One region of the Janthinobacterium sp. YR213 genome, then DNA from elsewhere that is predicted to be linked to it. Evidence: predicted binding sites of a transcription regulator. Region 1 holds the regulator's gene; each other region holds the start of a gene.
The links. The regulator sigma-54, encoded in region 1, starts transcription at its own class of promoters, with help from an activator protein. The targets are predictions, from matches to a motif close to TGGCANGNAANCTGCTTT.

Region 1 (10,584 bases):
TTACTTCAAGCGCGAAGACATGCAAAGCGTGTTCAGCTTCAAGATTCGTGGCGCCTACAACAAGATGTCCAAGCTGAGCGAAGCGGAACGCAAGCGCGGCGTGATTTGCGCCTCGGCCGGCAACCATGCCCAGGGCGTGGCCCTGTCGGCCGCGCGCATGGGTTGCCGCGCCGTCATCGTCATGCCGACCACCACGCCGCTGGTCAAGGTCGAGGCGGTCAAGGGCCGCGGCGGTGTGAACGTGGAAGTGGTGCTGCACGGCGAGTCGTACACGGATGCCTACAACCACGCGCTGACCCTGGAAAAGGAACAGAAGCTGACCTTCGTGCACCCGTTCGACGATCCGGACGTGATCGCCGGCCAGGGCACGATCGGCATGGAAATCCTGCGCCAGCACGCCGGCCCCATCCACGCCATCTTCGCACCCATCGGCGGCGGCGGCTTGATCGCCGGCATTGCCGCCTACGTGAAACAGATCCGTCCCGATATCAAGATCATCGGCGTGCAAAGCGTCGATTCGAACGCCATGGCCCGCTCGCTGAAAGCGGGCGAGCGCGTGACCCTGAACGACGTGGGCCTGTTTGCCGACGGCACGGCCGTGCGCCTGGCCGGCGAGGAAACTTTCCGCCTGGTGCAGGCGTATGTCGATGAAATCATCACCGTCGACACGGACGCCATCTGCGCCGCCATCAAGGATGTGTTTACGGATACGCGCAGCATCCTGGAACCGTCCGGCGCGCTGGCCATCGCCGGTGCCAAGGCCTATGTGGAACGGGCCAGCCTGACCAAGCATCCCGTCAACAATGAAACGCTGGTCACCATCGCCAGCGGCGCGAACATGAATTTCGACCGTTTGCGCTTCGTCGCGGAACGGGCCGAACTGGGCGAATTCCGCGAAGCCGTGTTTGCCGTCACCATGCGCGAACAGCGGGGCAGCTTCAAACGTTTCTGCTCGCTCATCGGCGCGCGCAACGTGACGGAATTTAATTACCGCATCAGCGATGAAAAAGCCGCGCACGTGTTCGTCGGCATCCAGATTGCCGACCGGCATGAATCGAGCGTGCTGGCAAAGACCTTCGAGGAACACGAATTCAAGACGCTGGACCTGACCCACGACGAGCTGGCCAAGTCGCACATCCGCCACCTGGTGGGCGGCAAGAGCCGGCTGGCGCAGGATGAGCTGCTGTACCGCTTCGAGTTCCCCGAGCGCCCGGGCGCGCTGATGCGCTTCCTCGACAGCATGGCGCCGAACTGGAATATTTCACTTTGCCATTACCGCAGCCAGGGCGGCGACGTGGGCCGCATCCTGATCGGCTTGCAAGTGCCGCCCGATGAAATGGGAGAGTTCGCCCGCTTCCTCGATACCCTGGGGTACCGTTACTGGGATGAAAGCAGCAATCCCGTCTATAAGCTGTTCTTGGGTTAAGCATCACCTCCCGGCGGCGGCTACTCGCCGTCGGGGGAATTAGGCTACCATGCGTGCTTGACCGAACTACGCCACAAGACCATGACCACCACCAACGACCTCGCCGAACAATCCCCGCTGGGCAAAAGCTCCGCCTACCGCACCGATTACGCGCCGGAATTGCTGTTTCCCATTCCGCGCCTGGGCAAGCGCGACGAGCTGGAATTGCACGGCACCTTGCCGTTTTTCGGCCTCGATATCTGGAATGCGTATGAACTGTCGTGGCTGAACCAGCGCGGCAAGCCGCAGGTGGCCATCGCCAAGGTCAGCGCGCCGGCCGATTCGCCGAACATCATCGAGTCGAAATCGTTCAAGCTGTATCTGAATTCCTTCAACCAGACCAAGCTGGACAGCCCGGATGCGCTGGTGGCCTTGCTCAAGCAGGATTTATCGAACGGCTTCGGCGCGCCCGTGCAAGTGGAACTGACTTTGCAGGAAGATTTCGGCAAGCTGAAAATGGGTGAATTCGATGGCGTGCTGCTGGACCGCCTGGACTTGGAAATCACGCAATACACGCCCTCGCCGCTGCTGCTGAAGGCAGCGCTGGACGAAGCGCCCGTGGAAGAAAAACTCGTCTCGCACTTGCTCAAATCGAATTGCCTGGTGACGGGCCAGCCCGACTGGGGCAGCGTGCAGATCGAGTATGCGGGACCGCAGATCGACCAGGAAAGCCTGTTGCGTTACCTGATCGGTTTCCGCGAGCACAATGAATTCCACGAACAATGCGTGGAGCGCATCTTTGTCGATATCTTGCGTCAGTGCAAGCCGCAAAAACTGTCCGTGTATGCGCGCTATACGCGCCGCGGCGGCCTCGATATCAATCCTTGGCGCAGCAACTTCAGCACGGGAGCGATGCCGGGCAATCTGCGCAACGCCCGTCAGTAACATTAGGCAACCTCATGAAACCATGCCAACAGGAATGTTGGCTGTGTTTTAAAACAACGTTGCAGTAGTGCCGCAGAGCATGTCAAAGACGCTGAAAAATCGGAAAATCGGCATTCGGCGGCGGAAAAACCGGCGCGCCGCGTGTTTTTAATCAAGAAATAGCCGATACACGCCGATGTTATTTTTTTGCTAAAATGATGGTGACATGGGCTGTAGCGCCCACTGCGCCCGCAGCGGGCGTATACTGTTGAGAATTGGCGTTACAGGCCGCGGAAACAGGCCTATAATTCGGCTCGCAAGCCCTCTGCGCATTGCACCATTTCATTGAGTGTCATGACTAATCTTAGCAAAATACTATCCCTCGAAAACGTCCTGCTGGACCTGGAAGTCTCCAGTAAAAAACGTGCCTTCGAGCAAGCCGGCCTGATCTTCGAAAACAATTACGGCATCGCCCGCTCTACCGTCTCGGACAATCTGTTTGCCCGCGAACGCCTGGGCTCGACTGGTCTGGGCCATGGCGTAGCCGTGCCGCATGGCAGGGTCAAGGGCAGCAAAACCTTGAAATCGCCGCTGGGCGCCTTCGTCCGCCTGGCCGAGCCGATTCCGTTCGAGTCGCCCGATGGCAAGCCTGTCAATCTGCTGTTTTTCCTGCTGATTCCCGATCATGTCACCCAGCAACATCTGGAAATCCTGTCGGAAATCGCTGAAATGTTTTCCGATGACGCCTTCCGCACGGCACTGGCCACGGATCCGGAACCGAAATCCGTACATTCGCGCATCGTCAATTGGCAACCTAGTCTGCAAGCGGCGGGTTAAACTTCAGGTATTCCTCCACTCCTGAAGAAGAAGACTGCCATGTTGCAAACGCCACTGACGATACAACGCCTGTACGACGACAATCGTGAAAGTCTGCAACTGGGCTGGTTCGCCGGCTTCCCCGGCGGCGAGCGCCTGATCTCGGGCGATGTCTCGTCGGCCGCCGATCAGGTGGGCCACTTGAACCTGATCCATCCGGGCCGCATCCAGGTCTTCGGCCACCAGGAAATCAATTACTACCAGCGCCTGAAGGTCAACACGCGCACCCACGTGATCGGCGAGCTGATCGCCGGCGGTCCGCCCGCGCTGATCATCGCGCAAGGGCTGGAAACGCCGCCCGACATCCTCGCCATCTGCGACGAGCAAAACATCCCCCTCTTCTCCACCCCGCTGCCGGCCGCGCAAGTGATCGACTTCCTGCGCGTCTACCTGTCCAAAAAGCTGGCGCAACGCATCATCATGCATGGCGTGTTCATGGACGTGCTGGGCGTGGGCGTGCTGATCACGGGCGATTCGGGCCTGGGCAAGAGCGAGCTGGGGCTGGAACTGATTTCACGCAGCCACGGCCTGGTGGCCGATGACGCCGTCGAATTCTCGCGCATCGCGCCCAACATGATCGAAGGCCGCTGCCCGCCTTTGCTGCAAAACCTGCTGGAAGTGCGGGGCCTCGGCTTGCTCGATATCAAGGCCATCTTTGGCGAAACGGCCGTGCGCCGCAAGATGCGCCTGAAACTGATCGTGCATCTGGTGCGCCGCAACGCGCTGGAAGAGGAAGTCGAGCGCCTGCCTTTCCTGTTCCCCACGGAAGACGTGCTGGGCTTGCCCGTGCGCAAGGTCGTCATCCCCGTCGCCGCCGGCCGCAACATCGCCGTACTGCTGGAAGCGGCCGTGCGCAACACGATTTTGCAACTGCGCGGCATCGATACCTTGCAGGAGTTCATGGAGCGGCAACGACTCGCCATGAGTGGCGATTAATGTTGCCAAGGAGTTCGCCCTTGCAAGGGCGAACCGTTACGCAGGCACGCAGCTGTACTGCGTGAATTCCCTGCTGCACCAACGACTCGCCATGAGTGGCGATTAGCAAGTAGGTCGGATTAGCGCGGCAACGCCGTGCGTAATCCGATGACATTGTTGGCCCATGCCGCGGTGTCGGCTTACGCGCGACGCGCTAAGCCGACCTACGGTCGTGACGAGAGCGCCCTGCCAATCCCGGCAATATCACATTCCAAATTGCAATAATTTGTAAAGATAATTGCATTGGGAGCGCGGCGCCGATCTTTATTGTATGATCGGCGTATGCATATCGTCCTTATCACCGGAATATCCGGCTCCGGTAAATCCGTTGCGCTCAATGTGCTGGAAGATACCGGCTACTATTGTGTCGACAACCTGCCGCCGGCCTTGCTGCCCAGCCTGGTGCAAACCCTGCTCGACGAAGGTACACCGCAACTGGCCGTCGCCGTCGATGCGCGCAGCGCCGAGTCGCTGACCAGCCTGCCGCACAATGTGGCCCTGCTGCGCGACCAGGGGCATGACGTCAAGGTCATGTTCCTGACGGCCACCACGCATTCGCTGGTGGCGCGCTTCTCGGAAACGCGGCGCAGCCATCCGCTGTCGCACGAATTGCGTCCGAACCAGAATCCGGCCAGCCGCCGCACGCTGATCGAGTGCATCTCGGAAGAACGCGAACGCCTGTCAGCCATCGAACAGCTGGGCCATGTGATCGACACGTCGGAACTGAGCGCCAACAAGCTGCGCGCCTGGATCAAGGATATCGTCGCCTCCGAACGCGCGCCGCTGACCCTGTTCTTCGAATCGTTCGCCTTCAAGCTGGGCGTGCCCCTGGACGCCGATTTCGTCTTCGACGTACGGGCCTTGCCGAATCCCTATTACGACCTGGCGCTGCGCCCGCTCGACGGCCGCGATGCGCCCGTGATCGCCTTCCTCGACGCGCAGCCGAGCGCGCTGGAACTGCTGGCCGACATCCGCAGCTTCATCGAGAAATGGCTGCCGTCATTCAAGTCCGACAACCGCAGCTACCTGACGGTGGCCCTGGGCTGCACGGGCGGCCAGCACCGCTCCGTGTACATGGCGGAGCGGCTGGCGCAGTATTTCGGCCCGAATGAACGCGTCGTCCTGCGCCACCGCGAACGCAGCTAATTAGTCGAGGTGGCGCAGGGGATGCGCCGCCGCTGGCCAGACGGGGGCAAAGAAGCGCGCCACCATGGCCGCATCGACGTCGTCCAGGCTGGCAGGGTTCCAGCGCGGTGCATTGTCCTTGTCGACCACCAGCGCGCGCACGCCCTCGAGCACTTCGCCATGTTCGAAATTGTGGCGCACCACCGTGCGCTCCATGCGCAGGCAATCGGCCACGCCCAGGTGGGCGCCCCGCTGCAGCAATTCCAGGGTCACCGACATCATCAATGGCGAACGCAGGCGCATGGCCGCCAGCGCCTTGGCCGCGAACGCGCTGTCATCCTGCGCCAGCGAGGCCATGATGGCGGCCACGGAAGGGGCGCCGAAGTGGCGGTCCAGCGCCGCGCGCGCCGTGGCCAGGGGAGATACCCCCGCCTCGGCCTGGAAAGGCGCCGCCAGCGCCTTGATGGCCACCGGCAAGGCTTCGCCCCGCGTCGATTCGAACAGATCCAGCAGCGCCCCCATCTGCGCCTCAGGCAGGTAGACATCGGCCAGCCCCGTGTACAGGGCATCGGCCGCGTTGATCGTCAAGCCCGTCAAGCCCAGGTACAGGCCCAGCTGGCCGGCCAGGCGGGATAGAAAATAACTGCCGCCCACGTCGGGAAACAAGCCGATATTGACTTCCGGCATGGCCATGCGCGTGCGGCCCGTCACGATGCGCAAACGGTTGCCCGGCCCGGCTTGCGCCACGCCCATGCCGCCGCCCATCACCACGCCATCCATCACGGCGATATACGGTTTCGGGTAGAAATGAATTAAATGATTTAACGCATATTCTTCCGTAAAGAAATCTTCCAGCATGGCGCTGCCGCCTTGCGGCGTGGCCAGGCCCGCATCGTAAAAGAAACGGATGTCGCCGCCGGCGCACAGGGCTTTTTCACTGCTGGAGCGGATCACCACGGCATCCACCTGCGGATCGTCGCGCCAGGCCAGCAAGGCCGCGCTCAGGGCGCGTACCATCTCCAGCGACAGGGAATTCAAGGCTTTCGGACGGTCGAGCACGATATGGCCCGTGCGGTTGCGGATGGAAGTCTGGACGAAGTCGCTCATGGCAGGCAGGAAAGAAGTGAAAGTGCAAACATTTTAGCCCCTGCGCGGCGAACATTGCGCTCAAAAGGTCCAGGCGCAAAAAAGGGCGCAAGATGTGCGCCCTTAGTTGATCACAACTGCTGGAAGCGGGTGGCCTTAGACGGCGACGACGGCTTCTTCCTCGGAGTTGTCTGGCAGATGCTTGATCGCCTCTTTACCGTGCCCTTGCACTTTGGTTTTGTATTTCATCACTTGCCTATCGAGCTTGTCGATCAGGGTATCGATCGCGGCGTACAGGTCGTGCGCCAAGCTTTCCACATAGACAGTCTTGCCGCTCAAACGCAGGTTGACTTCAGCCTTTTGACGTTTTTCTTTCTCTTTGAGGTTATCCACGGTCAGAATCACGGCGATATCGATGACTTGATCGAAATGACGTTTCACGCGCTCCAGCTTCGTTTGTACGTATTCACGGATGGCTGGTGTCACTTCGAGATGATGTCCGCTGATGGTGAGATTCATACACACTCCTAAAGATGATCGGGTTCGTGCGGTCCATCCTATCCGGCCCGCAGAGGAACCGAAAAAAACTTACAAACACTTACGCAGGCTCACTGGCGGAATTTTCAACGCTTCCCGGTATTTGGCAACAGTACGTCGCGCAATCACCATGCCTTGTTCCCCCAGCATGTCCGCAATCTTACTGTCGGATAAAGGATTTTTAGGGTCTTCTGCTCCTGTCAGTTGCACGATCAATGCCCGTATCGCCGTCGATGACGCTTCGCCCCCCGCTTCGGTGGCGACGTGGCTACCAAAGAAATATTTCAACTCGAACATGCCGTGCGGGGTCAGCATGTACTTTTGAGTTGTTACCCGCGAGATAGTACTCTCGTGTAAACCCAGTGTATCAGCTATTTCACGGAGCACAAGGGGACGCATGGCAACGGCCCCATGCGAGAAAAAGTTCTTTTGTCTTTCTACTATCGCCTGCGCCACGCGCAGGATCGTGTCGAAGCGCTGGCGCATATTCTTGATCAGCCACTTGGCTTCCTGCAACTGTGCGCCCATGGCGCCTTCGCCCTTGCCTTGCTTGAGCAAGTTGGCGTACATGGCATTGACGCGCAGGCGCGGCATGACATCGTTGTTCAAGGTCACTTGCCAGCCATTGCGCGCGCGCTTGACGACGACGTCGGGCACCACGTAATCGGACACGTCCGAGGCGAACACGGCGCCCGGATGCGGATTGCACTGGCGAATCACCGTCTGCGCTTCGCGCAAGTCTTCATCGTCGCAATCGAGGGCTTTTTTCAGCTTGTTGAAATCGCGCTGGGCAAACCAGGCCAGGTGCTTTTCCACGATGACGAGGGCCATGCGGCGCGTCACCATGGCGATGTGCGGCAAGCGCTTGATTTGCAGCGCCAGGCATTCGGACGCGTTGCGCGCGCCCACGCCGGGCGGATCGAAACTTTGCAAGAGAGACAAGGCCGTGCGCATCTCGTCGGCGTCGATTTCCAGCTCTTCCGGCAGGCGCGCCAGGATGTCGTCGAGCGACTCTTCCAGGTAGCCATTGTCGTCGAGCGCGTCGATGATCAGCTCGACCAGCGCGCGGTCGCGCAATTCGAGTACCGTCACGCGCATCTGCTCCATCAGGTGTTCGCGCAGGGTGCAGTGATGGGCTTCGAGTTGCGGGCGCGAATCCTCGTCGTCGGGCGCCTTGCCGCGGCTCGCCTCGCTCCAGTCGCTGTCGCCGCCATCCGCGGCGGCAGGACCCTCGCCGGCATCGCCATCAAAGGTTTCCGCTTCGGCCGGCGCCGCGGGCGCTTCCTGGCCCGGCGGCTGGGGCGGCGCTTCGGCCGGCGCGGCCGTGGAACTCAAGGCGCCATCGGACAGCAGGCGCAGCGAACGGTCGAGCGGATCGTCGAGGCGTTCGAGCAAGGGATTGTCCGTCAGCAATTGCTCTAGTTCCTGATGCAATTCCAGGGTAGACAATTGCAACAGGCGTATCGATTGCTGCAACTGCGGCGTCAGTGCCAGGTGCTGCGAAGTGCGCAGCTGCAATGATTGTTTCATTGGCTTACATGCGGAAGTGTTCGCCCAGATAGACCCGGCGTACCGACTCGTTCGCGATGATGTCGTCGGGGCGTCCCGACGCCAGTACCGAGCCCTGGTTGATGATGTAGGCACGGTCGCAGATACCCAGCGTCTCGCGCACATTATGATCGGTGATCAGCACGCCGATATTGCGCTCCTTCAAGAAACGCACGATGCGCTGGATCTCGATCACGGCGATCGGATCGACGCCGGCGAACGGTTCGTCGAGCAGCACGAAACGGGGATCGGTGGCCAGCGCGCGGGCGATTTCCACGCGGCGGCGCTCACCGCCCGACAGGGACAGGGCCTGATTCTCGCGCAGCTTTTCAATCTGCAAGTCGGCCAGCAATTTATCCAGGCGCACCTCGATCTCGGCCTTCGTCAGCGGACGGCCTTCGACGGTCTGGATTTCCAGCACGGCGCGGATATTGTCTTCCACCGTCAGCTTGCGGAAGACGGACGCTTCCTGCGGCAGGTAGGACAGGCCCATCTGCGCGCGGCGGTGGATCGGCAGGCTGGAGATGTCCACGCCGCTGATATCGATGCTGCCGCCATCGGACGGCACCAGGCCGACGATCATGTAGAACGAGGTGGTCTTGCCGGCGCCGTTCGGGCCCAGCAAACCCACCACTTCACCGCATTCGACTTGCAGCGAGACATCATGCACGACTTGCCGCTTGCCATAGGTTTTTTGCAGCCCGCGAACGATCAGGGTGCTGCCGCAACGAGTATTGTCCATTATTTCTTTCCTGGCGCAGGCGTGGCCGGCGCTTTCTCCGCCGCCGGTGCCTTGGTTTTCGGCTGGATCACCATGCGCACGCTGCCGCCATCCGGGGTGCTGGTGCCGCTGTTGGAATTTTCCATCGCAAACACTTCCTTGCGGCTGTCATACGAGATGAAGGCGCCATTGGCCACGTCGGTCACTTTCGTGCCTTCCAGGCGCGTCAGCTTGGCCCTGGAAAACAGTTTCACCACTTCCGTCTTGTTGTCGTATTCCACGCGCTCCGCTTCGCCTTCCACCCACAGGTCGCCCGCGCCATCGCGCTTCTGGCGGAAGGTGGCGAGCTTGCCGGGATCGGCCCAGAAGGTAATGAACTGGTAGCCTTGCGGATCTTCCGTGATCACGGCGCGCCCCGCCTTCATGGTCAGGGTCCCCTTGACCAGCACGACGTCGCCCGTCAGGGTGCGCACCTGCTTGATGTCATCGACGTGGCCACTGCGTGCCGTGATGACGGCTTCCTTCTCGGAATCGGCCTTCTCGGCATGCGCCACGCCCATGATGGCCAGGGAAAATACGGTCAACAGCAAGATGTTCTTCATAGTATGGTTTCCTTGTTTCATTCTGTCATTTTGCCGCCGCGGCCGGGCGCGGTTTCGGCGGGAGGACCATGCGCAGCGCATTCTGCACTTCCACCACGCCGGTGGCGTTATTGGCTTTCATGCCGATGCCATTGAGACGCGAGGTGCCTGTCAGGATATCGACAGGCACGTCCGTTTCCATTCTTTCCTCATCCGGGAACACCGTCAGCGCTTCCGTCTTGACTGTCAGGTTCTGCGCCTTCGGACTGGCCACGCGGTCGATCACGACATTGCGGTGCAGTTGCAGCCGGGTATTGTCCTGGTCGATATGCGCCAGTTCCGCATTCATGTTCATCGGTGGCATGCCTGGCGTGAGCTTGCGCACGAAGGGCCGGTCGATATCGGACGAATCGTCCAGCGGATAATGCGTGAGCTTGGCGCCCGACACGATATAGCTGGGTTTTCCCGTCAAGTCCATGCGCACCAGGCTGAAATTGGTAATGAAATAGTCGGGCTCATCCAGATGCTTGCTGGCCGTGATGTCTTGGCTATTCTTGTTCATCACCTCGAGCAGCCAAAAGCTGCCCAGCGCGACAACAACCGCGCCCAGCACGGTAAAGATCATGCGCCAGCGATGGGCGCCTCCTGGCTTACGCATAGGGCTTCACTCTTTCAAATGTCACTGGCGAGGCGGCGCGCCTCACTCCAGGAACGGCGCCATGACGCGCGCATAATTGTCCTGGGCACGCAGCAGGAATTCGCAGATCTCGCGCACCGCGCCGCGGCCGCCGCCGGCCTGCGTCACA
Region 2 (10,584 bases), on a different contig from region 1:
ACCACCTGCTGCGCGACGAATCGCTGGACCAGGCTGTTGTGTTTACCGCCACCAAGCGTGACGCCGACACCATCGCCGACCGTCTGAACATCGCCGGCTTCTCGGCTGCCGCCTTGCACGGCGACATGCACCAGGGCGCGCGTAACCGCACCCTGGACGGCATGCGCCGCGGCCAGGTCAAGGTGCTGGTTGCCACCGACGTTGCCGCCCGCGGTATCGACGTGCCAACGATCACCCACGTGTTCAACTACGATCTGCCGAAGTTCCCGGAAGACTACGTCCACCGCATCGGCCGTACCGGCCGCGCTGGCCGCAATGGCCTGGCCATCTCGCTGGTGAACCACGCTGAAGGCATGAACGTCAAGCGTATCGAACGCTTCACCAAGCAATTGATCCCGGTCAATGTCATCGAAGGTTTCGAGCCTAAGAAAACGGCATCGGCACCACGTTCGAGCGCCCGTCCAGGCGGCTGGAAACCAGGCGACAACCGTGGCGGCGCGAAGCCAGGTCAACGCACGTTCAGCAAGCCAGGCGCACCACGCAAAGACGGCGCACCGAGCACCGGCGGCGGCTACAAGGGTTCCAACCCGCGCAGCACCGACGGCGCACGCCGCAGCTACGGCGACCGTTAATCACGGCGCCATGCCGCCCACGGGCGGCATGCAATAAAAAACGGCCACCAGATCACTCTGGTGGCCGTTTTTTTATGTCCGCAACGACTTATTTCTTCGACACCTTCTGGCGCGACAGCTTGCGCAGCTTGGCCTGCTCGAAGCGCGCGTGCTGTTCCGGCGTTTCCAGCACCAGCGGCGGCACGGCCACCGGTTTGCGGTTGGCATCCACGGCCACCATCGTGAAATAGCAGCTGTTGGCGTGGCGCACCAGGCGCTGCTGGATGTTTTCCGTCACCACGCGAATACCCACTTCCATCGACGTCGTGCCCGTGTAGTTGATCGACGCGAGGAACGTCACCAGTTCGCCCACGTGGATAGGCTGCAGGAACATCACCTGGTCCACCGACAGGGTCACCACATAGCTGCCCGAATAGCGGCTGGCGCAAGCATAGGCGACGCTGTCGAGGTATTTCAGGATGGTGCCGCCGTGCACATTGCCGGAAAAATTGGCCATATCGGGCGTCATCAAGACCGTCATCGTCAGTTCGTGGGCCGACCAGTTCATCGCGCTGTCCAAAGTATTCTCCAAAGGGGGAAATTAAAAGTGAGGGGAGATGTGAAAACCGGCCACGAGGGCCGGTTGTGAGCCTTACAGGCCCAGGGTGTCGATATCGGCCAGCGACTCGCGGCCCTTGTCGGAAATGTCGTAGCCTTCGCCTTCGGCGCGCGCCACGATGTGGGCTTTCTTGCCCAGGAAGTAAGCCACGTCCGATTCCAGCTTGGTCAGTGGATCGGTGGCGACGGCGCGCAGCCCCATGATGCAGCGGCGCAGGAACAGCAGTTGCTGTGCTTTCTCGGTGATGGACAGACGGCCATCGCGTGCATAGCTGAGCAGCTTCAGGCCGGACAGGCGCTTGGCATTGCGGGCAACGCAAGCGCTGGGGCGCTCGGTCTTGATGCCGCGTGCAACTTGCTCCAGCGCGTCATATTCATCGGTTGTTAATTTCTCGTTCTTCATTACTTTTCCATAAAAGGCCAGGTGTTCGGCCCCCATGGTACGCGCCCCGCTGCGCATCGGCAACAGGCAACGTGAATCAGTCACCGCCCGCGCGGCGGACGGCTGACTGGAAGACGGGCAGGACAGCCCTTATTTATAGTTGCGCAGCAGCAGCCAGGCCAGGCCGCAACCCGCCACGGCGCCCGCCAGGGCCAGCGCCACGAGGTTTTTGCTGGTCATCACAGGCCGCCGGCCCAGGTAGATTTTGTTATGCAAGGAATTGCCCATGATGGTCTCCTGTACAAGAATTTTTATGATGTCTCATTATAAGAACAGAATCGTGACGGCCGCATGACACTCGACAGTTAGAGTTTGATTTGTATCCACTCGGCAACATTTATTGACGTTTTTGTTGTTTAAATGGCGTGGCGCCGGCGGCGGCCCCGCAGTCCATTTCCGATCGGAAATAAACACGGCGCACATCTCCCCGTCACCGCCATGCCGGCGGCGCACCGCGCCCCGTCACTGCATTTTCACGGGCGGTGGCGGCGGCGTCGGCTCCTCGACGGGCACGGGCTCGATGTGGGGCGGCGTTTCCGGCGGCGGCGTGACGGGATCGCCTTCCGGCGGTGGCGGCATATCGGGTTCGGGCGTGCTGTGCGCACGCAACAGGGCAGGACGGAATTGGGTTTGCATGTGACCTCCTTTGCCCCACTCTAGCCGATACGGCCAAATCCTGGCGCCCGCCAGTGGCACGCGACGGGGGAACTAAACGGCGTGGCGCCACTCCAACCTGGCAGGCATCCCCTCCTGCGAGTACAGCGGTTCCCATGGCGCGCAAAAAAATCCTCTTTATGGCCGAGGCAGTGACCCTGGCCCACGTCGGCCGCCCCCTGAGCCTGGCCCAGGGACTCGACGAGGACAAATATGAGGTGCATTTTGCCTGCGCCGATGGCTATGACTTTTGCTTCAAGCAAGCGCCCTTTCGCCGCTGGCGCATCGACAGTATTTCATCGTTGCAATTCCTGCAGGCGCTGGCCCACGGCAAGCCTGTCTACACGGAAAGCACCCTGCACGCGTATGTGGAAGACGACTTGCGCCTGCTCAATGCGGTCCAGCCCGATCTCGTGATCGGCGACTTCCGCCTGTCGCTGTCGGTCAGCGCGCGCCTGCAGCGCATTCCCTACATTACGCTCAGCAATGCCTATTGGAGTCCGTACGTGCGCCAGCACTACACGGTGCCCAGCCTGCCCCTGACAAGCCTGCTGCCCATCTGGCTGGCCGCCCCCCTGTTCCGCCTGATCCGCCCGCTGGCCTTCGCCTCGCATGCCGTGCCCCTGAACCGCGTGCGCCGCAATCACGGCCTGCCATCCTTGGGCAGCGACCTGCGGCGCATCTATACGGATGCCGACCGCACCTTGTATGCGGATATTCCGCAACTGTTCCCACCGCACGCCATGCCGTCCACGCACGGCTATCTGGGCGCCGTCATCTGGGCGCCGCCACTCGACTTGCCGGACTGGTGGCAGCGCCCGGAACTGAGCAGCGGACGGCCCATCATCTACGTCACCCTGGGCAGTTCCGGCCAGGGGCAATTGCTGCCGCGCGTGCTGCGCGCGCTGGCGCCCCTGCCTGTCACCGTATTGGCAGCCACGGCCGGCACCATCCGCGTCGACGCCGTGCCGCCGAACGCCTATGTCGCGCCCTTTCTGCCGGGCGACGCGGCCGCGCGGCGCGCCAGCCTGGTGATCTGTAACGGCGGCAGCCCCACCAGCCAGCAGGCGCTGACGGCGGGCGTACCCGTCATCGGTATCGCCGGCAACCTCGATCAATTCCTCAACATGCACGGCATCACGGAGGCCGGGGCCGGCCTGCTGCTGCGCGCCGACCGCTTCCAGGAAACCGCCCTGCGCCATGCCGCCACGCGCATGCTCGACGATGGCCGGGCCAAGCTGGCGGCGCGCCAGCTGGCCACGGCCATGCGCGACTATGTGCCAGGGCAACGCTTGCTACCCCATGTGCACGCCCTGCTGGGCTCGTTGCCTCTAGGCAGCCAGCCTTGACGGGCAGCGTCGGTTTTTCTTACAGCGAGTCCGGCAAAGCCTGCACCGCATCAACAAAAACACGCCAAGTCATTGATTTCAAAAGGGCCTCATGCGTTGGCATGGAAGTCGCTAGGTACTGGCCATGAGCACCTGCCGACAGGACTCAGCAAGACTTCCAGACTCACTCAACCACGAGGTGAATACAATGAAACTCTCGAAACTGAAACTGCTCCCGGCCGCAGCGGCACTGGCCATGCTGTGCGCCGCAGGTAGCGCACAGGCGGGCGCCTACGGCTATTCCTACAACAACATCTTCGGCCTCGTGATCGGCGTGCCAACGGGCCAGATCACGGTGGCCAACAGCACCACCATCTCGCGCAGCACGGCCACCCTGAATGGGGTAAGCGTCATCAATGGCGGCGCCGGCTCGCTCGATGCCCTCCGCGCCAACGTCGGCGCCGTCACCAAAGGCGAGAACGACTTCACGCAGCAAGGCCCCACCAACACCTATTCGCGCGGCGATGCGCAGATCGTCAGCACGCAGTTCCCTTCGTTCCCGCCCGGCTCCACCTCCACCCAGGTGGTGAACGTGGCCGAAGCCCACCTGGACGGCCCCGCCGGCACGGCCGATGCGTCCGGGCGCAATGGCTCGACCACGGGCTTCTCCGTCGATTTCATCGTCGGTTCGCCCACGGCAACGCTGAGCTTTGACTTCCTGGCCTCGCCCTTCATGCAGGTCTTCCTGCAAAGCACGGTCGGGCAGCTGTCCACCGCCACGGCCAATCTGGTCGTCACCTTCACCATCACGGATGCGACCGGCGCAACCGTGTTCAACTGGACTCCCGATGGCGTGATCGGCTCGGGCATCTCGGGCGGCACGGAAAACGCCGATGGCGCCAATCTGAACACCAGCCTGGCGACCAATTTCCTCACGCGCGGCAATCTGTTCACCTACGACCCATCCGGCTGCGGCACGCCCACGGGCACCGGTGTCGGCACCGCGTGCGGCAGCAACTTCAGCTCCGTCAGCAATGCTTTGACAGCCGGCAACTACACCTTGACCCTGAATGCGGTGGAAAGCGTGGATCTGGTGAAACAGGCCGCGCCTGAGCCCGGCACCCTGGCTCTGCTGGGCCTGGGTCTGGCTGGCCTGGGCTATGCCCGTCGCCGCAAGGTTGCCGCCTGAACCAGGCAACAGGGGGATTCACAGGCGAGGAGGCTCTCCTCGCCTTTTTTATGTGGCAAGCCTGTCGGTTTTCCTTACAACGCGGCCGATCAGGAGATGAGGATTTTTCATGATGACATTTTCTTGCACCCGACTGCCAATGGTCTTGTTCGCCTTTCTGCTGCTGGCCAGCAGCGGCACCGCCAGCGCCGCCGCCTACGGCTATTCGTACACCAGTGTCTTTGGCCTGGTCATCAGCAATCCCTCCGGCTCCGTCTCCCTGCTCAGCAACATCGACCTGTCGCGCACCACCGCCACGCTCAACGGCAGCAGCATCATCAAGGGCGGCAGCAATGAGATCGACGCGCCGCAAGCGACACGCGGCGCCGTCACCAAGGGAGAGAATGATTTCACCCAGCAAGGCATGGGCAATGCCTCGTATGCGCGCGGCGAGGCGCAAATCGTCACCTCGCAAATCCCCCCCTTTCCACCGGGCTCGACCAGCACACACACCGTAAACGCGGCAGAAACCTTCCTGGCGGGCGGCGGCAGCGCCGACGCCTCGGGACGCAATGGTTCCAGCACCGCGATGACCGTCAATTTTGTCGTCGGCCAACCGGGCGCAACCATGGCCTTCGACTTCCAGGCCCTGCCCTTCATGCAGCTGTACCTGGACGCCTTGGCCGGCACAGGCTCGGCGGCCACCACGAATATGGCGATGACGTTTAGCATCATCGATGAACATGGCCAGATCGTCTTCAGCTGGGCGCCCGACGGCAACCTCGGTTCCGGCATCCTGGGCGGCACCGAACTGGCCGATGCCGCCAACCTCAATACCGGCTACGCGCAAACGCCGCTCACCAGCGGCAGCATGTTCACCTACGACCCCAGCGGCTGCGGCGCCCCCACAGGCACCGGCATCGGCACGACGTGCGGTGGGCAGTACAGCGCCGTCACGGATCACCTGGTGGCGGGCAACTACACGCTGGTGTTGAACATGCTGAACAGTTCCGAACTGGTCTACGTGCCAGGCGTCACGCCAGTGACGCTGCCGGGAACCTTGCCGCTATTGGCGGCTGGCCTGGCAGCGCTGGCCAGCCTGGCGCCACGGCGCCGACAAGGCTGAAGCGCGCGCATGGCGTCACGCGCGCCTCACTGCCCCGCCGTCGGCGCCACCAGCAAGTCTTGCAGCGGACGGCGCAGCGAGCGCGCACTGGCCGCCGGCCCGGCGCCTATGCGCCCGAGAAACACGGCCCGCTCAACCGCCGTGGCGCCCAGCACGGCCTGGCATTGCGCGGCCAGCTCCTGTGCCAGCTCCTGCATGCCATCGGTGCGCGAAAAAGTACGCCGTTCGCGCACATAGCGGGCAAAGATCAGCGGCGTCAATTCCGGCTGCAATTGCAGGCCCAGCTGCGTGGCCGTCAGCCAGAAGCGCTGCATGGCGCGGCCGGCCGCCACGTAATCGTCGATGTGGCGCGGCGGCGCATCGGCCAGCAGCATGAAATGCGCGGCACAATACAGGCCTGGCAGCAAGTCCATCTGCAGGCGCGGCGCGACGGTGCCAGCCAGCCAGGTATTGAAAAAATCCACGCGGCGCCAGCTGTGCATGACCCAGCGCATCAGGCGCGCCGTCATCGGGTCGACGCCGAGCGCCTGCTCCGGGATGCGGTCGCTGCTGAAGCGCGCGCCCCATTCGATGACGTCGCGGTGCACCTTGTGCGCCTCGGGCATGGTCAGGCGCAGCTTCGCATTGTCGAACATCAGGCGCGCGCAGGCCAGGCGCGCGCGCCCGCCTTCGAACCACTGCACGCCGTACCCGGGCGGCAAGCTGGCCGCCAGCGCCGCCTTTTCGCTGGCGCGCAAGCTGCGCGTGCTGAGCCGGCGCCGCTGCACACTGCGCTGCGACAAGAAGGCCGCCAGCGGGTCGGGCTGCATGCCGGGACTGTCGACCAGGCGCACATCGAAGGTGGGTAGCGTGTCGGGCATGGACAGACGCCGGCGCGCTTCCATGCGCAAGCCATGGCTGCTGGCCGCCAGTGCCATGCTTTCGAGCAAGGCACCGAGCGATAGCTGGCTGGGATGGCCGTCGAGGTCATACACGCAATGGCTGCGCGTATCGAAGCCATGCACGACCACGTGCCGCGGGTCCACGACTTCAAAGCGCCACGGCTGCGTGTTGTCGCCGCTGGGCGCCCAGCGCGCCTGCTCGAGGATGTTTTCCAGTACGGGATCGATCTGCGGTGCTTGCGCCATTTATACCCCCTGCGCCGCGCGGCGCCGCTTGATGACGGCCATCGTCAGGCGCTGCAGCGGATGACGGTTGCCGCCCGGACGCCAAGTATGCACGAGCTTGTTGCGGTAGGCGTCGAAATGCATGCCGTGCGGCGCCGCCATCACCTTGCCCCGCTTTAACAATATCTTCAAGGCTTCCGTGGCGGCCGCGCCCGCGCACAGCTGGCAGCCCATGATGGTCGACGGCCCGCGCCGCTCCTTCAGGTTGATGGCGGACGGGTCGACCAGATAGGGGCCGTGCAAGCCGGCCGGCGCCAATCCGACCAGGAAACGCAAGGCTTTTTCTTCCTCGGGCAAGTCGCCCCAGCCAAAATACTCTTCGAACGTCATGCCGCCCGGCATGAAGCTGAGCACGGCCGTGCCCATGCCCAGCGGCGCGGCCGTGATAGCGGGGATGCCCAGGCGGGCGCACGTGGCGAAGGTAGCCTGGCGCGCGGGAAAGGCGAAGAAATCCAGGCCGTCCACATACAGGTCGACACCGGCAAAGAACTCGGCCAGGTTGCTGTCGTGTATACCGTCTGGAAATTGTTTAATCTCAAGTTCGGGATTGATGTCACGCGCCATCTGCGCCAGCACGGCCACCTTGGGCTGCCCCAGGGTGGAGACCATGGCGCCGGCCTGGCGGTTGAAGTTGGCGATATCGAAGGTGTCGAAATCGGCGATATGAAAAGCGCCGATACCGAGCCGCGCCAGGGTCAGCAAATGCACGCCACCGACGCCGCCCATGCCGGCGATGGCCACGCGCTTGCCGCGCAAGCTATCCTGCTCCGCCTGCGTGACCCAGCCCAGGTTGCGGGCGAACGCCGCGTGATAGGAAAAACCGTCTGTCATGCTCACCTCTTCTGTGCGTCCAGTGCGGACGAAAAAGTTTGGACAGGTGAGCCGGGGTTAAGTTCCCCAGTGACAGAAAAAAGCGCTTAGCGCGTCAGGCGCCGCGCCGCAGGCACGCTGCGCTGTAGTGCTGCCGCTGCCGGCGCCACTGCGCCCACCTTGAACACGCTGACGATCTGCGCCAGCCCCGCCGCCTGCTCGTTCATGGCTTGCGCCGCCGCCGACGCCTGCTCGACGAGGGCCGAGTTTTGCTGCGTCATGTTGTCCATCTCGACGATGGCCTGGTTGATCTGCTCGATGCCGGCGCTTTGCTCGGCGCTGGCAGAGGAAATCTCGGCCACGATATCGGTCACGTGCTGCACGCTGGAGACGACTTTTTCCATCGTCTCGCCCGCCAGCGCCACCAGTTTTTCACCGGCGCCCACTTGCTCGGCGGAACTGTCGATCAATTGCTTGATCTCCTTGGCGGCCGCAGCCGAACGCTGCGCCAGGTTGCGCACCTCGCTGGCGACGACGGCGAAGCCACGGCCCTGCTCGCCCGCGCGCGCCGCTTCCACGGCCGCATTGAGCGCGAGGATATTCGTCTGGAAGGCGATGCCGTCGATGACGGCGATGATGTCGCCGATCTTCTTCGACGAGGCATTGATGGCGCCCATGGTGTTGACCACCTGGCTCACCACACCGCCGGCCTGGCTCGCCACTTGCGAGGCAGAAATAGCCAGCTGGTTCGCCTGGCGCGCATTGTCCGCATTCTGACGCACGGTCGAGGTCATTTCTTCCATGGTCGAGGCCGTCTCTTCCAATGAGCCCGCCTGCTGCTCCGTGCGCGCCGACAGGTCGTGGTTGCCGGAAGCGATCTCGCCCGATGCCGTGGAAATGGATTCCGCATCGTTACGCACCTGGCTCACCAGATGGGCCAGGTTGTCGCGCATGGCCTTGATCGCCATCAACAGACTGGACGTATCGCCGGGGCGCGTATCGATCTGCGTCGTCAGGTCGCCCTTGGCGATTTGCGCCACGATGGCCGCTGCATAGTCGGGTTCGCCACCGAGCTGGCCCAGGATGCGGCGCAGCATCAAGGCCGCCAGGGCGCCCACCACCAGCATCAGCGCGCCGCCGATGGCCAGCAGCACGCCCGCCTGGGCCCAGAATTTGTGGTTGATGTCATCGATGTACGTGCCTGTGCCGATCAGCCAATCCCACGGCGCAAATTTCACCACGGCATACATCTTCGCCACCGGGTCCTTCACGCCCGGACGTGTGCCGTCCGCCTGCACCAGGCCGATGCGGCTGGTGGCCAGGGCCGCGCGGTAGCGGTCGCCCGACTGTTTCATGTTCTTTTGCGGCACGCCGATGCGCGACGCATTCGGGTGCACGTACAGCAAGTCCGTGCTGAAATCGCGCACAAAATAATACATCTCGTCCTTGACGAAGCTGCCGATGACCAGCTTGGCCTGCTGCTGCGCCTGTTCACGCGTGAGCTTGCCAGACTGTTCCAGCGCATACGCCTTTTCCACCGAGGCATTGGCCAATTCCACCAGCACCGTCAGCTGCTCCACCCTTTCCGCCATCATGGTCTGACGCAGGGAATACAGGGAAAACGAGGCGATGAGGACGATGCCCAGCAAGGTGCTGAAACACAGGAGGAGAATGCGCGAACGGAGTGTCATGGGTGCCTGGGTAAAGAATAAAATGTGGAATTATAAACAATTTCCATGCGGAAATCTTTTCAGAAAAGCAAAGCGGGCGGCGCTACCAGGCTGATGCCCGGCAGGCACCGCCCGCATATGTCTTGCTGAAGTCTGACTGAAAGGTCAGGCCAAGGCTTCCTTGGCTGCCTCTTCCGGCGTCAAGCCGTCGTAGAACTGGTCGGTAAACCACTCGACCTGCTCTTCGATGTGGTCCTGCGCCTGCGCCACGGTGGCGCCGCCCGCCACGAGGAAGCCTTCGACCTCGATACACCAGTTGATCAACTCCAGGGTTTCCGGATCGAGTTCTTCTTTCTTAGCCATCGTATTTCCTTGCTTGTTAAATTGCGATCACATCAATAAGCAGCAGTTTAACAGCTTCGCCACACTGCCGCCCCTGCAGTTCAACAATGAAGCTTACTTGGCTGCAACGTTTTTACGTTCCGGATACAGCACTACCTGCACATAATTGTGCATGTCCAGGTAGCGTTGCGCCGCCAGTTTCACGGCTTGCGGCGTGATGGCGCGCACGCGCTGCTCGTAGCGCAGGATGTGCGCGGGGTCGCGCCCCTGCGTTACCGAACCCATCAATTGGTTCATCCAGTAGTTGTTTTCCCGCAAGGATTTCTGCTGGCGCGTGATCCAGTTCAGCTTGACCTTTTCCAGGTCCGCCGCGGATGGCCCGTCCGTCTTCATCTTGTTGATTTCGGCAAACGCCGCGGCGATCACCTTGTCCACGTTTTCCGGTCCGGTGGGCAAGTTCAAGGCCACCGAGTAGTGGCCGTACGGATGCTGGCCCATCGAGGTTTCAAAGCCGCCGCCATAGATCATGCTCATCTTTTCGCGCAGCACTTCGATGACTTTCAGGTTCAGCACCTCGCCCAGCGCCTGCAGGGTCAGCTTTTGCTCATCCGAATACGCCACGTCGCCATTGAAGGTGATGGAAATCGTG
Region 3 (10,584 bases), on a different contig from region 1:
CCGGGGCGCGCGCGCGATGATCTCGCTCGCCTGCCTGGCGCTGTGCGCAGCCGCGCCGGCGCGCGCCGACTGGCAAAAAGTGCAGCAGTCGGGCAGCCTGAAAGTGGCTGTGTATAACGAGTTCGCGCCGTTTTCCGACAAGGGCGCGGGCATCGATATCGACATCGCCGAAGCGCTGGCGAAAAAGCTGGGTTTGAAACTGAGCTTGCTGCCATTTCCCGCCGGCGAGAACTTGAACGATGATTTGCGCAATATGGTGTGGAAGGGGCATTACCTTGGTTATGGTCCCGCCGATGTGATGCTGCATGTGCCGGTCGACAAGAAGTTGATGGCGGATAACGACAAGGTCGAGATCTTCGCGCCGTACTACGTGGAAACTGTGCGCCTGGCGCGCAGCGCGCAAGCCGTGCCGCAATTCGATGGCGTCGCTTCGCTGGCCGGCAAGCGCATCGGCGTGGAAAAAGTATCGATCGCGGCCATGCTGATGCTGGGTGAAGACAATGGCAAGTACCGCGACGACGTGCGCATCTTCGACACGGCGGCCGAAGCGTTGCAGCAATTGCAGGCAGGGCAACTCGATGCCGTGCTGGCCAACCGTTCGGAGATCGAATCGGTGCTGAAAAGCGATCCCGCTTTCCCCATGAGCGAAGTGGCGTTCGCCCGCTTGCCGCGTGCCGGCTGGGCCGTGGGCCTGGCCGTCAGCCGCCAGCAGCTCGACGTGGCAAAGTTGCTGCAGGCGGCCATGAACGAGATGGCGGCCAGCGGTGAATTGAAAGCCATCTTTGAAAAATATGGCGTGAAGGAAGCACGGCCCTGAAGTAGCTTGTACTAGTTTAAAAGCCCGCGCATCGGAAGAGGCGCGGGCTTTTTAGTTTTAGAAACTATATTGGGCGCTAACACCCAGCAACCAATTGCGTCCCGGCGCCGCTTCATAGTAGCGCTTGTTGCTGTCGCCGACGATGACGGAGCCCACGTAGGTCTTGTCGAAAAGATTGTTCAGGCGGGCAAATTCCTTGAAGCGCCAATTGCCCACGTTTTGTTTGGCGTTGACGCGCGCATTGAACACCGTATAGCCGGGCGCCGGCTTTTCGCTATTGCTGTCTTCCGCGTAGACCTGGTTGCTGGCCACGCTTTCCAGCGCCGCGCCAAAACGGTCGAGCGTATCTTTCCAGGCCAGTTCCGCAAACAAGTTGGCGCTGGGCACGCCCGGCAAGCGGCTGCCTTCGCGCACGCTGCCAAACGCCTGGTCATACACGGCGTGCAGGCTGGTCAGTGCCACTTTTGTCGTGAAGCCATATGGCAGGTTCGAGTCCAGCGACACTTCCATACCCTGGCGCAAGGTCTTGCCCCCATTGCGGTAGCTGGTGCGTCCGCCGCTGGACTTGTCGACCACCAGTTCGTCGCTGGTCTTGATCTGGAACACGGCCGCGTTCACGTGCGTATTGTTATTGATCCTCGCCTTGACGCCTGCTTCCAGGTTGGTGCTGGTCGCTGGTTTCAAGTTGAAATTGAAGCCGCCGCCCGTGCCCGAGTAAAACAGTTCATTCAAGGTAGGCGCCTCGAAGCCGCGCGCGGCGCTGGCATACACGTTGACGTTCGGCGTCAATTTATACAGCAGGCCCAGCACGGGTGTCGTGTGGCTGAACTCCAGGCTGCCGCTATCGTTGCCGTTGCTGAGGAAATGGTCGTCGACCGCCACTTTCATCTTGCTGTAGCGCACACCTGCGCTGAGCAGCCATGGGCCGCCTTGCCATTCCGCCTGGATATACGGATCGAGGCTGGACACGACATTCTGTTCATCGCGGCGCAGCTTGCCCTTCAATCCGTACACTTCGCCGATATAGTTCTCATAGCCGGTACGGTCATCGCTGGAGCGGCCGTAATCGATGCCGATGGTGGTGCTCAGCTTGCCGCCGGCCAGCTGGTTCACGTGCAGCCAGTTGGTGTCGATGCCATAGAACTGGCGCTGGAAGTCGACCACGCCGCCCGAATGCTTAAGTAGACCGTCCACTTTGGTATTTTGGAATGCTTTATTAAACGCCTGGTACTGGATCACGTCGCGGTTGCCGCCATACACCATAACGTGCAGGCGGTCATCGCCGAACGACTGTTCATAAGTGGCGCCGATCTGCTGGTGGTCGATGCTCTTGCGGGTGTTGTAGCGTTCGGCCAGGGTGCGTTTCGGGTTTTGCGTATCCGTCGCGTCGACCTCACCGGCGCGCGGGTCGGCGGCAAACGTGGCCCAGGTAGCGCCCAGCGGATCTTGCGTATTGCCTTGATGCAGGCTGTTGGCGACGATGGTCAGCTTGCTGTCCTTCGTCGGCTTGACGGTGATCTTGCCGAACGCCTGTTCGCGCGTGGCGGCGCTATGGTCGCGGAAGCCGTCCGTGCGGAAGCGCGAACCGTCGAGCACGTAGCCGATGCCGCCTGCCTGGCCTTGCGCCGAGAGATCGACCTTGCTGGTGCCGTAGCTGCCGCCCGTCACATTCAGTTCGACGGACGGGGGATTTTGTCCATCCCTGGAAAACAGCTGGATCACGCCGCCCGAATGGTTGCCGTAGATGGCAGAAAATGGCCCACGCAATACTTCGATGCGCTCGGCCGTATCGAGGTTGAAAGTGGCGGCCTGGCCCTGGCCGTCGGGCATGCTGGCGGGAATGCCATCGCTGATCAGCTTGACACCGCGCACGCCGAAGGCCGAGCGTGCGCCGAAGCCGCGCGACGAGATCTGCAAGTCTTGCGCATAGTTCTGGCGGTTTTGCACGACCAGGCCCGGCACGGCGGCCAGCGCTTCCGACGCGTTGACGCGGATTTGGCCATCCTGGATGCGCGCGCTGTCGACCACGTCGATCGAGGCCGGCACTTCCTGGCTGGGGTGGGCGATGCGGCTGCCGCTGATGACCACCGTATCCATGAGTTGCCCGTTGGCCGGGTCAACTGCTTCGGCGGCAAAGACGTGGGGGGCGAAGGTGGCGCTGCCGGCGACAAACAGGCTGGCGATGGTGTTCAGGCGGAAACGATGCTGCATGCGGATTCTCCAATGTGAATAAAAGCCTGCTTGATCGCGTGCGCGGTACAGGTCTGCGTAGGTGTATCAAGCAATATGCCTGCCATGTCTCCATTGGTGGGCTGAAATTATACGCGTGTCAGTGGCACGGCGTTTGCATACGTTAATTGTCAGAGGCGCCGATGCCGCGCGCTTTTCCTGTGTTTTGCCATTGAAAAGGTGATTATGCCCAACTTCTTCTCGTGCTTGCGCCAGGTTTGCTGGCTATTGCCGGCGCTCGCCAGCACCGCCCTCCAGGCCGCTCCCTTTGCCTATGTCCCCAATGAAAAATCGGGCACCTTGAGCGTGATCGACACGGCGACCGACCAGGTCGTGCGCCAGATCGCGGCAGGCAAGCGGCCGCGCGGCATCGCCGCCGACCCCACCGGACGGCAATTGTTTGTCACGGATGCCGCCAGCAGTGCCTTGTTGCTGATCGATAACGCTGCCGGCACGCCCGTGCGCACGGTGGCGCTGGGCAAGTCGCCCGAAGGCGTCAGCGCTTCCCGGGACGGTCATTACGTGGCAGTGGCCGTCGAGGAAAACAATAGCGTGGCCTTGCTCGATGGCCAGACAGCTACCTTGCTCGCCGATATCAAGGTGCAGGGACGCAATCCGGAACATGCCGTCTTCAGCCCGGATGGACGCTGGCTGCTGGTCAGCGCGGAAGAGGCCGAGCAAGTCGATGTCATTGATGTGGCGCAACGCCGCCAAGTCGCTTCCATCGCCGTGGGACTGCGTCCGCGCGGCATCGGTTTCAGCCCGGACTCGGGCCGCGCCTATGTGGCGTGCGAACTGGTCAATGCCGTCTACGTGATCGACATGGCCGCGCGCAAGGCGATTGCCACCATTCCAGCGGGCAAGAATGCGAATGGCATCGTGGTCCATCCCAACGGCAAGCAAGTGTATGTCTCGAATGGCACGGACGGCACGGTGATGGCGATCGACACGGCCAGCAATCAAGTGACGGCCACGATTGACGTCGGCAAGCGCCCGTGGAACATGGCCATCACGCCCGACGGCGCCAAGCTGTACGTGGCCAATGGCCGTTCGAACAGTGTATCCGTCATCGACACGGCCAGCGCGCGCAAGGTGGCCGATATTGCCGTGGGCGAATTGCCTTGGGGCGTGGTGATTCGTTGATTCCTTGGTGGCACAGGCGCAGGTGTTCCAGTCTGGTACACCTGTTCCATTGTGCAGCGGCGCAGGGGAGATGCCGCAGGGCTGGCCCGGATTGGAACAGGACGTCTTCACCTTGTTCAAAATGCAAACAGGCCCACGTCCCCACCCAAGCAGGTGGCCTGCGCTGAAAAACGTGCCGGGTTTGATGCCGCGCCCTTGTAACAGGGATAAAACCGGCTAAGTTTGTAGTGGGATGGCGAGCTGGCACGGCATTTGCGGAAGACTCTGTGTACTCACCCCATCTGTACCAGGACGTTTGATTTTAATTAAGTAATTCCATTCTAATTAACCCGATAGAGGACGACATGAATCTCGCAGACATCAGCAAACTGGGCGTAGCCAATCCCTTCAAACAACGCTATGACAATTACATCGGCGGCAAATTCGTTGCACCAGTAAAAGGTGAGTACTTTCCTAACATCACGCCGATCACAGGCTTGCCGTTTTGCGAAATCGCCCGTTCCACGACGGAAGACGTCGAGCTGGCGCTGGACGCCGCGCACGCCGCCAAGGAAGCATGGGGCAAGACTTCGCCGGCCGAGCGCGCCAATATTTTGAACCGCATCGCCGACCGCATCGAACAGAACCTGAGCCTGATCGCCACGGCGGAAACCATCGACAACGGTAAGCCGATCCGCGAAACGATGAATGCCGACATTCCACTGGCCATCGACCATTTCCGTTACTTCGCCGGTTGCATCCGCGCGCAGGAAGGTTCCGTCGCGCAAATCGATGCGGAAACCTATGCCTACCACTACCATGAGCCGCTGGGCGTCGTGGGGCAGATCATTCCGTGGAATTTCCCGATTCTGATGGCCGTGTGGAAACTGGCGCCAGCCCTGGCCGCCGGCAATTGCGTCGTCTTGAAACCGGCCGAGCAGACTCCGGCATCCATCATGGTGTTGATCGAGCTGATCGGCGACTTGCTGCCGCCGGGCGTGCTGAACATCATCAACGGTTTCGGCCTGGAAGCGGGTAAACCGCTGGCCTCGAGTAAGCGCATCGCCAAGATCGCCTTTACGGGCGAAACGGGCACGGGCCGTCTGATCATGGGCTATGCCGCGCAAAACCTGATTCCCGTCACCCTGGAGCTGGGCGGCAAGTCGCCGAACATCTTCTTTGAAGACGTGATGGATGCCGACGATGACTATTTCGACAAGTGCCTGGAGGGTTTTGCCATGTTCGCGCTGAACCAGGGCGAAGTGTGCACCTGCCCATCGCGCGTGCTGATCCAGGAATCGATCTACGAGAAATTCATCGAACGGGCCTTGAAGCGCGTGGCCGCCATCAAGCAGGGCAACCCGCTCGACTCGTCCACCATGATCGGCGCGCAGGCGTCGCAGGAACAGCTGGAAAAAATCTTGTCCTACCTCGACATCGGCCGCCAGGAAGGCGCGGAAGTGCTGGCCGGCGGCGAGCGCAACACGCAGGCGGGCGACCTGGAAGGCGGCTACTACGTGCGTCCGACCGTGTTCAAGGGCAATAACAAGATGCGCATCTTCCAGGAAGAAATCTTCGGCCCCGTCGTGTCCGTGACCACTTTCAAGGATGAGGCCGACGCGCTGGCGATTGCCAACGATACCTTGTATGGCCTGGGCGCCGGCCTGTGGACGCGTGACGGTTCGCGCGCCTTCCGCATGGGCCGCGCCATTCAGGCGGGCCGCGTGTGGACCAATTGCTACCACCTGTATCCGGCCCATGCCGCGTTCGGCGGCTACAAGCAATCGGGTATCGGCCGCGAAAACCACAAGATGATGCTCGACCACTACCAGCAAACGAAGAACTTGCTGGTGAGCTATAGCCCGAAAGCGCTGGGCTTCTTCTAAACCGGCAACAGGCGCCGCACCTGTAGTCCAGGCGCGGCGCGCAGAAAGGGATGCCATGAGTGCAGCAATTGCCCGGGTGGTTGCCACCGATGCGGCGCTGGAAATGATGGACAAGTTGCGCCAACGTCACGGCCCGCTGATGTTTTTCCAGTCGGGTGGATGCTGCGACGGCAGTGCGCCCATGTGCTACGCGCTGGGCGAGTTCGATGTCAGCGACACCGATATCTATCTCGGCAATTTGAATGGCACACCGTTCTACATGGGACTCGAGCAATTCGAGTACTGGGAGCATACCCAGTTGATTATCGATGTGGTCGATGGCAATGGCGGCATGTTTTCACTCGACAACGGCACGGGCAAGCGCTTTTTGACGCGCTCGCGCCTGTTCACCGATGAAGAGTGCGCGCTGTTGTATGCCCAGCCGCATGAGCACCGCAAGACTTGATACACACATACTAATAAAACAGAGGGAGATGATTGTGCAGAAAAAAATCATGGGGATACTCATCGGTTTGGGTTTGGCATCGCTGGCCCAGGCGGCCGACGTGGGCAATGTCACCAATGCCATGCTCGACAGCACGGCGAAGAATCCGGCCAGCGTCCTGTCGTTTGGCATGGGTACACAGGGCCAGCGCTATTCGCCGTTGACGCAGATCAATGACAAGACCGTGGCCAAGCTGGTGCCAGCCTGGTCGTTCTCGTTTGGCGGCGAAAAGCAGCGGGGCCAGGAATCGCAGCCGTTGATTCACAACGGCAAGATGTTCGTCACGGCATCGTATTCGCGCATCTTTGCCGTCGATTTGAAAACGGGCGCCAAGCTGTGGAAGTATGAGCATCGCTTGCCAGACGGCATCATGCCATGCTGCGACGTGGTCAACCGCGGTGCCGCCCTGTACGGCAACCTGGTGATCTTCGGCACGCTCGATGCCTACCTGGTGGCGCTGGACCAGAATACGGGCAAGATCGTCTGGAAGGAGAAAGTGGATGACTACGCGGCCGGCTACTCGATGACGGCCGCGCCGCTGATCGCCGAAGGCTTGCTGCTGACAGGCGTGTCGGGCGGGGAATTTGGCATCGTGGGCCGGGTGGAAGCGCGCAATCCGATGACGGGCGATCTCGTGTGGAGCCGTCCGACCGTGGAAGGCCATATGGGCCACCGCTATGACAAGGATGGCAAGGCCATCGACAACGGCGTGTCCGGCACGGCGAACAAGACGTGGCCGGGCGACCTGTGGAAAACGGGCGGCGCCTCGACGTGGATGGGCGGCACCTACGATCCGCAAACCAAGCTCGCATATTTTGGCACCGGCAACCCGGCGCCGTGGAACAGCCACTTGCGTCCCGGCGACAATCTGTACTCATCATCCACCGTGGCGCTGGATGTGAAAACGGGGCAGATCAAGTGGGCGTATCAAAACACGCCGAACGATGCCTGGGACTTCGACGGCGCCAACGAATTCGTCACTTTCGACATGGATGGCAAGCGCTACGGCGGCAAGGCCGACCGCAACGGCTTCTTCTATGTCATCGATGCGGCCAACGGCAAGCTGCAGAACGCTTTTCCATTTGTGAAGAAAATCACCTGGGCCAGCAGCATCGACCTGAAGACGGGCCGGCCGAACTATATCGCCGCCGGCCGCCCTGGCGACCCGACCAAGGGCGAAGAGGGCAAGAAGGGCACGACCGTGTTTGCCGCGCCCGCTTTCCTCGGCGCCAAAAACCAGATGCCGATGGCGTACTCGCCGCAAACCAAGCTGTTCTACGTGCCGGCGAACGAATGGGGCATGGATATCTGGAACGAGCCGATCAGCTACAAGAAGGGCGGCGCCTTCCTTGGCGCGGGTTTCACCATCAAGCCCCTGTTTGACGACTACATCGGCGCCATGCGCGCCATCGATCCGAAGACGGGCAAGATCGTCTGGGAAATCAAGAACAACGCGCCGCTGTGGGGCGGCGTGATGAGTACGGCCGGCAACCTGGTGTTCTACGGCACGCCGGAAGGCTTCCTGAAAGCCGTCGATGCGAAGACGGGCAAGGAGCTGTGGAAATTCCAGACGGGCTCCGGCGTCGTGGCGCCGCCCGTCACCTGGCAGGATGGCGACACGCAATATGTCGCCGTCGTCTCCGGCTGGGGGGGGGCGGTGCCGCTGTGGGGCGGCGAAGTGGCGAAGAAGGTCAACTTCCTGGAACAGGGCGGTTCCGTGTGGGTCTTCAAGCTGGCGTCGAAGTAACGGGGTGAAACATCCGGGCCACACGGATGGGTGTCTCCCTGTCCGCCGGATGTTTTCTTTTTGCTGACGGCCCAGGCCGTCAGTTTTTTGTTTACCTGGATGCCCGATACGCCTGCTTGCGGTCAAAAAATGAACACTGTCAGTGGCGATTGATCCGCTGCTGCACACGTTAACTACGCTTTTTCTCTTTCTCCCTCTGAACCGTTCTGGGCACGCTTATTGCCAAAGCTTGAGGTACATCAATCACTGGTGTGCACACTAAAAACAGAGAAGAAAGAGGAGAAAAAATGAACACATTGAGCAAGCTGGGGAGCCTGGGTGTCATGACAATCGCAGCGGTGGGGCAGGCACAAGCCGTCGATATCAAGGCTGGCGACTGGACCGTGTCGGTGGGCGGCATCGTCAACGCCTATTACACGCAAGTGTCGTGTTCGGGCGATGCGGTGGGCGGGCTGGCGCTGGGCGGCCAGGCGCTCGGTTGCGGCGGAGAAAAGGACCGCACCACCATCGGCAACGGCTTGCTGCCGAATGGCTTGATCACCTCGGCAAGCTCGCGCCTGGGCGAGTACGACGTGAAAGCCTTGATCGGCATCTACAACTCGACGGCCACGGACAGCGCCATCAGCCAGAACAGCGTGGTCGATGTGCGCCAGGCATTCTTTACGTTTGGCAATGAACACATGGGTACCTTCAAGCTGGGCCGCGACTACGGCATCTTCGGCGCGAATGCGATCCTCTCCGACATGACCTTGCTGGGCTCGGGCGCACCGGTGCAGGCGACACAGCGGGGCCGGGTGACCCTGGGCCATATCGGCGCTGGCTATACCTATCTGGGCAACTATGGCCAGATCATGTACAGCACGCCGAAGTCGGGCGGCGTTGGCGTCGACGTGGCACTGGTCAGCCCCGTCTCCGATACGCCGATTGTTGCAGGCTCGACCTATTCTTCGAAGTCGAGCCCGCAAGTGCAGGCGCAGCTGACGTATGCGCAGGAAGGCTTGAAAGCCTGGCTGGGCGTGAAGTCGCAAAAATTCACCTCGAAAACGCCGGGCGTGGATGACCTGACCATGCGCGGCGTGGAAGTGGGCGGCTCGTACCAGATGGGGCCGGCCGGCGTGCTGCTCAACTTCCAGGGCGGCAAGGGGCTGGGCATCTTGTCCGATGCGGACCAGGGCGATACCAAGTCGAAGAACTGGCTGTTGCAAGGCACGTACAAGACGACGGACAAGCTGAAGCTGGGCTTGTCCTACGGCATCAGCAAGAACGACGACAACACGGCTGGCACGGGCGGCTTGAAGTCGAATGCCAACCTGACCCTGGGGGCGTACTACTCGCTCAACAGCGCGATCACCCTGGTGGGCGAGCTGGGCCAGACGCGCTCGAAAGGCTTTACGGGTGGCGAAGCGAAGATGAATGGCGTGTCCCTGGGCGGCATTATTTTCTTCTAATTAATGAACGCGGCGCCTTGCGACAAGGCGCCGCACGGAGCGTAGTGCATGAGGACAATGCGGTTGTTCATAGCATGCTGGCTATTCCTGTTTATCCTGGGACAGGCGTGGGCGGGCGTGCTCACCAAGGCCGAGCTGGCAAGGCGCTTTCCTGTTCCCATCGTCGTGGGCGACAAGGAGACCGACTTGCCCGTCTGGCCCCTGTTCAAGCAAAACGCCACGGCCACGCAGCTGATCGGCTACGTGTTTGAATCCGTGGACCTGGCGCCCATTCCCGGCTTTTCCGGCGTGCCCGTCAATCTGCTGATCGCCATTGATCCGCAAGGCAGCTTTCTCGACGTTGCCGTGTTGTCGCAGCATGAACCCGTGTTTCTCGATGGCCTGGGAGAGGCGCCGCTGTTTCAGTTCGTCAAGCAGTACCAGGGCTTGTCGCTGAAACAGAATATCGCTATCGATGCCAGAAAGAAACGCGCGCCAGATGCGACCCATGCCGATATCGATGGCGTGTCGAAGGCCACGGCTTCCGTGCGCATCATCAACCAAAGCGTGCTGGCCTCGGCCTTGAAAGTGTCGCGCAAAAAACTGGGATTTGCGCAGGGCCGCGACCCGGACCAGATTGCCCGCATCCGCATGGAGGTATTCGAGAGACTCAGCGTGGAGCAGATGCTCGAGCGGGGCTTGATCCAGCACGTACGCTTGAGCAATAAGGATGTGGAAACCTTGTTTGCCGGCAGTCCCGGCGCGGGACTCGATGCGGAAGCGACGCGTGAGCCCGATGGCGTGTTCATCGACCTGTACCTGGCGTACGTGTCCGTGCCCACGGTGGGACGCAACCTGTTGACGGAACGCAG

Region 2: a site for sigma-54 is predicted at 3,772-3,789, ahead of BLT98_RS06355 (EDSAP-1 family PEP-CTERM protein). Genes of this name have one in related genera too.
Region 3: a site for sigma-54 is predicted at 4,431-4,448, ahead of adh (aldehyde dehydrogenase). Genes of this name have one in related genera too.

The regions. Positions count from the first base shown of each region.
Region 1 covers NZ_FNDA01000003.1:194,461-205,044, forward strand. The annotation lists gene ilvA (threonine ammonia-lyase, biosynthetic) at 1-1,426, shown strand, start outside; gene queF (NADPH-dependent 7-cyano-7-deazaguanine reductase QueF) at 1,508-2,350, shown strand; gene BLT98_RS14835 (PTS sugar transporter subunit IIA) at 2,684-3,166, shown strand; gene hprK (HPr(Ser) kinase/phosphatase) at 3,206-4,141, shown strand; gene rapZ (RNase adapter RapZ) at 4,463-5,326, shown strand; gene BLT98_RS14850 (enoyl-CoA hydratase/isomerase family protein) at 5,327-6,412, opposite strand; gene raiA (ribosome hibernation-promoting factor, HPF/YfiA family) at 6,548-6,910, opposite strand; gene BLT98_RS14860 (RNA polymerase factor sigma-54) at 6,980-8,458, opposite strand; gene lptB (LPS export ABC transporter ATP-binding protein) at 8,463-9,218, opposite strand; gene lptA (lipopolysaccharide transport periplasmic protein LptA) at 9,218-9,799, opposite strand; gene lptC (LPS export ABC transporter periplasmic protein LptC) at 9,825-10,436, opposite strand; gene BLT98_RS14880 (KdsC family phosphatase) at 10,479-10,584, opposite strand, start outside.
Region 2 covers NZ_FNDA01000001.1:1,437,123-1,447,706, forward strand. The annotation lists gene BLT98_RS06335 (DEAD/DEAH box helicase) at 1-632, shown strand, start outside; gene BLT98_RS06340 (acyl-CoA thioesterase) at 721-1,179, opposite strand; gene BLT98_RS06345 (hypothetical protein) at 1,264-1,632, opposite strand; gene BLT98_RS29120 (hypothetical protein) at 1,762-1,899, opposite strand; gene BLT98_RS29125 (hypothetical protein) at 2,134-2,307, opposite strand; gene BLT98_RS06350 (glycosyltransferase) at 2,442-3,674, shown strand; gene BLT98_RS06355 (EDSAP-1 family PEP-CTERM protein) at 3,862-4,842, shown strand; gene BLT98_RS06360 (EDSAP-1 family PEP-CTERM protein) at 4,952-5,947, shown strand; gene BLT98_RS06365 (nitroreductase family protein) at 5,974-7,074, opposite strand; gene BLT98_RS06370 (ThiF family adenylyltransferase) at 7,075-7,944, opposite strand; gene BLT98_RS06375 (methyl-accepting chemotaxis protein) at 8,031-9,614, opposite strand; gene BLT98_RS06380 (hypothetical protein) at 9,759-9,956, opposite strand; gene BLT98_RS06385 (M16 family metallopeptidase) at 10,050-10,584, opposite strand, start outside.
Region 3 covers NZ_FNDA01000011.1:6,766-17,349, forward strand. The annotation lists gene BLT98_RS28380 (substrate-binding periplasmic protein) at 1-817, shown strand, start outside; gene BLT98_RS28385 (TonB-dependent receptor family protein) at 875-3,028, opposite strand; gene BLT98_RS28390 (beta-propeller fold lactonase family protein) at 3,233-4,189, shown strand; gene adh (aldehyde dehydrogenase) at 4,534-6,054, shown strand; gene BLT98_RS28400 (DUF779 domain-containing protein) at 6,110-6,499, shown strand; gene BLT98_RS28405 (PQQ-dependent methanol/ethanol family dehydrogenase) at 6,549-8,285, shown strand; gene BLT98_RS28410 (porin) at 8,573-9,733, shown strand; gene BLT98_RS28415 (4Fe-4S binding protein) at 9,791-10,584, shown strand, end outside.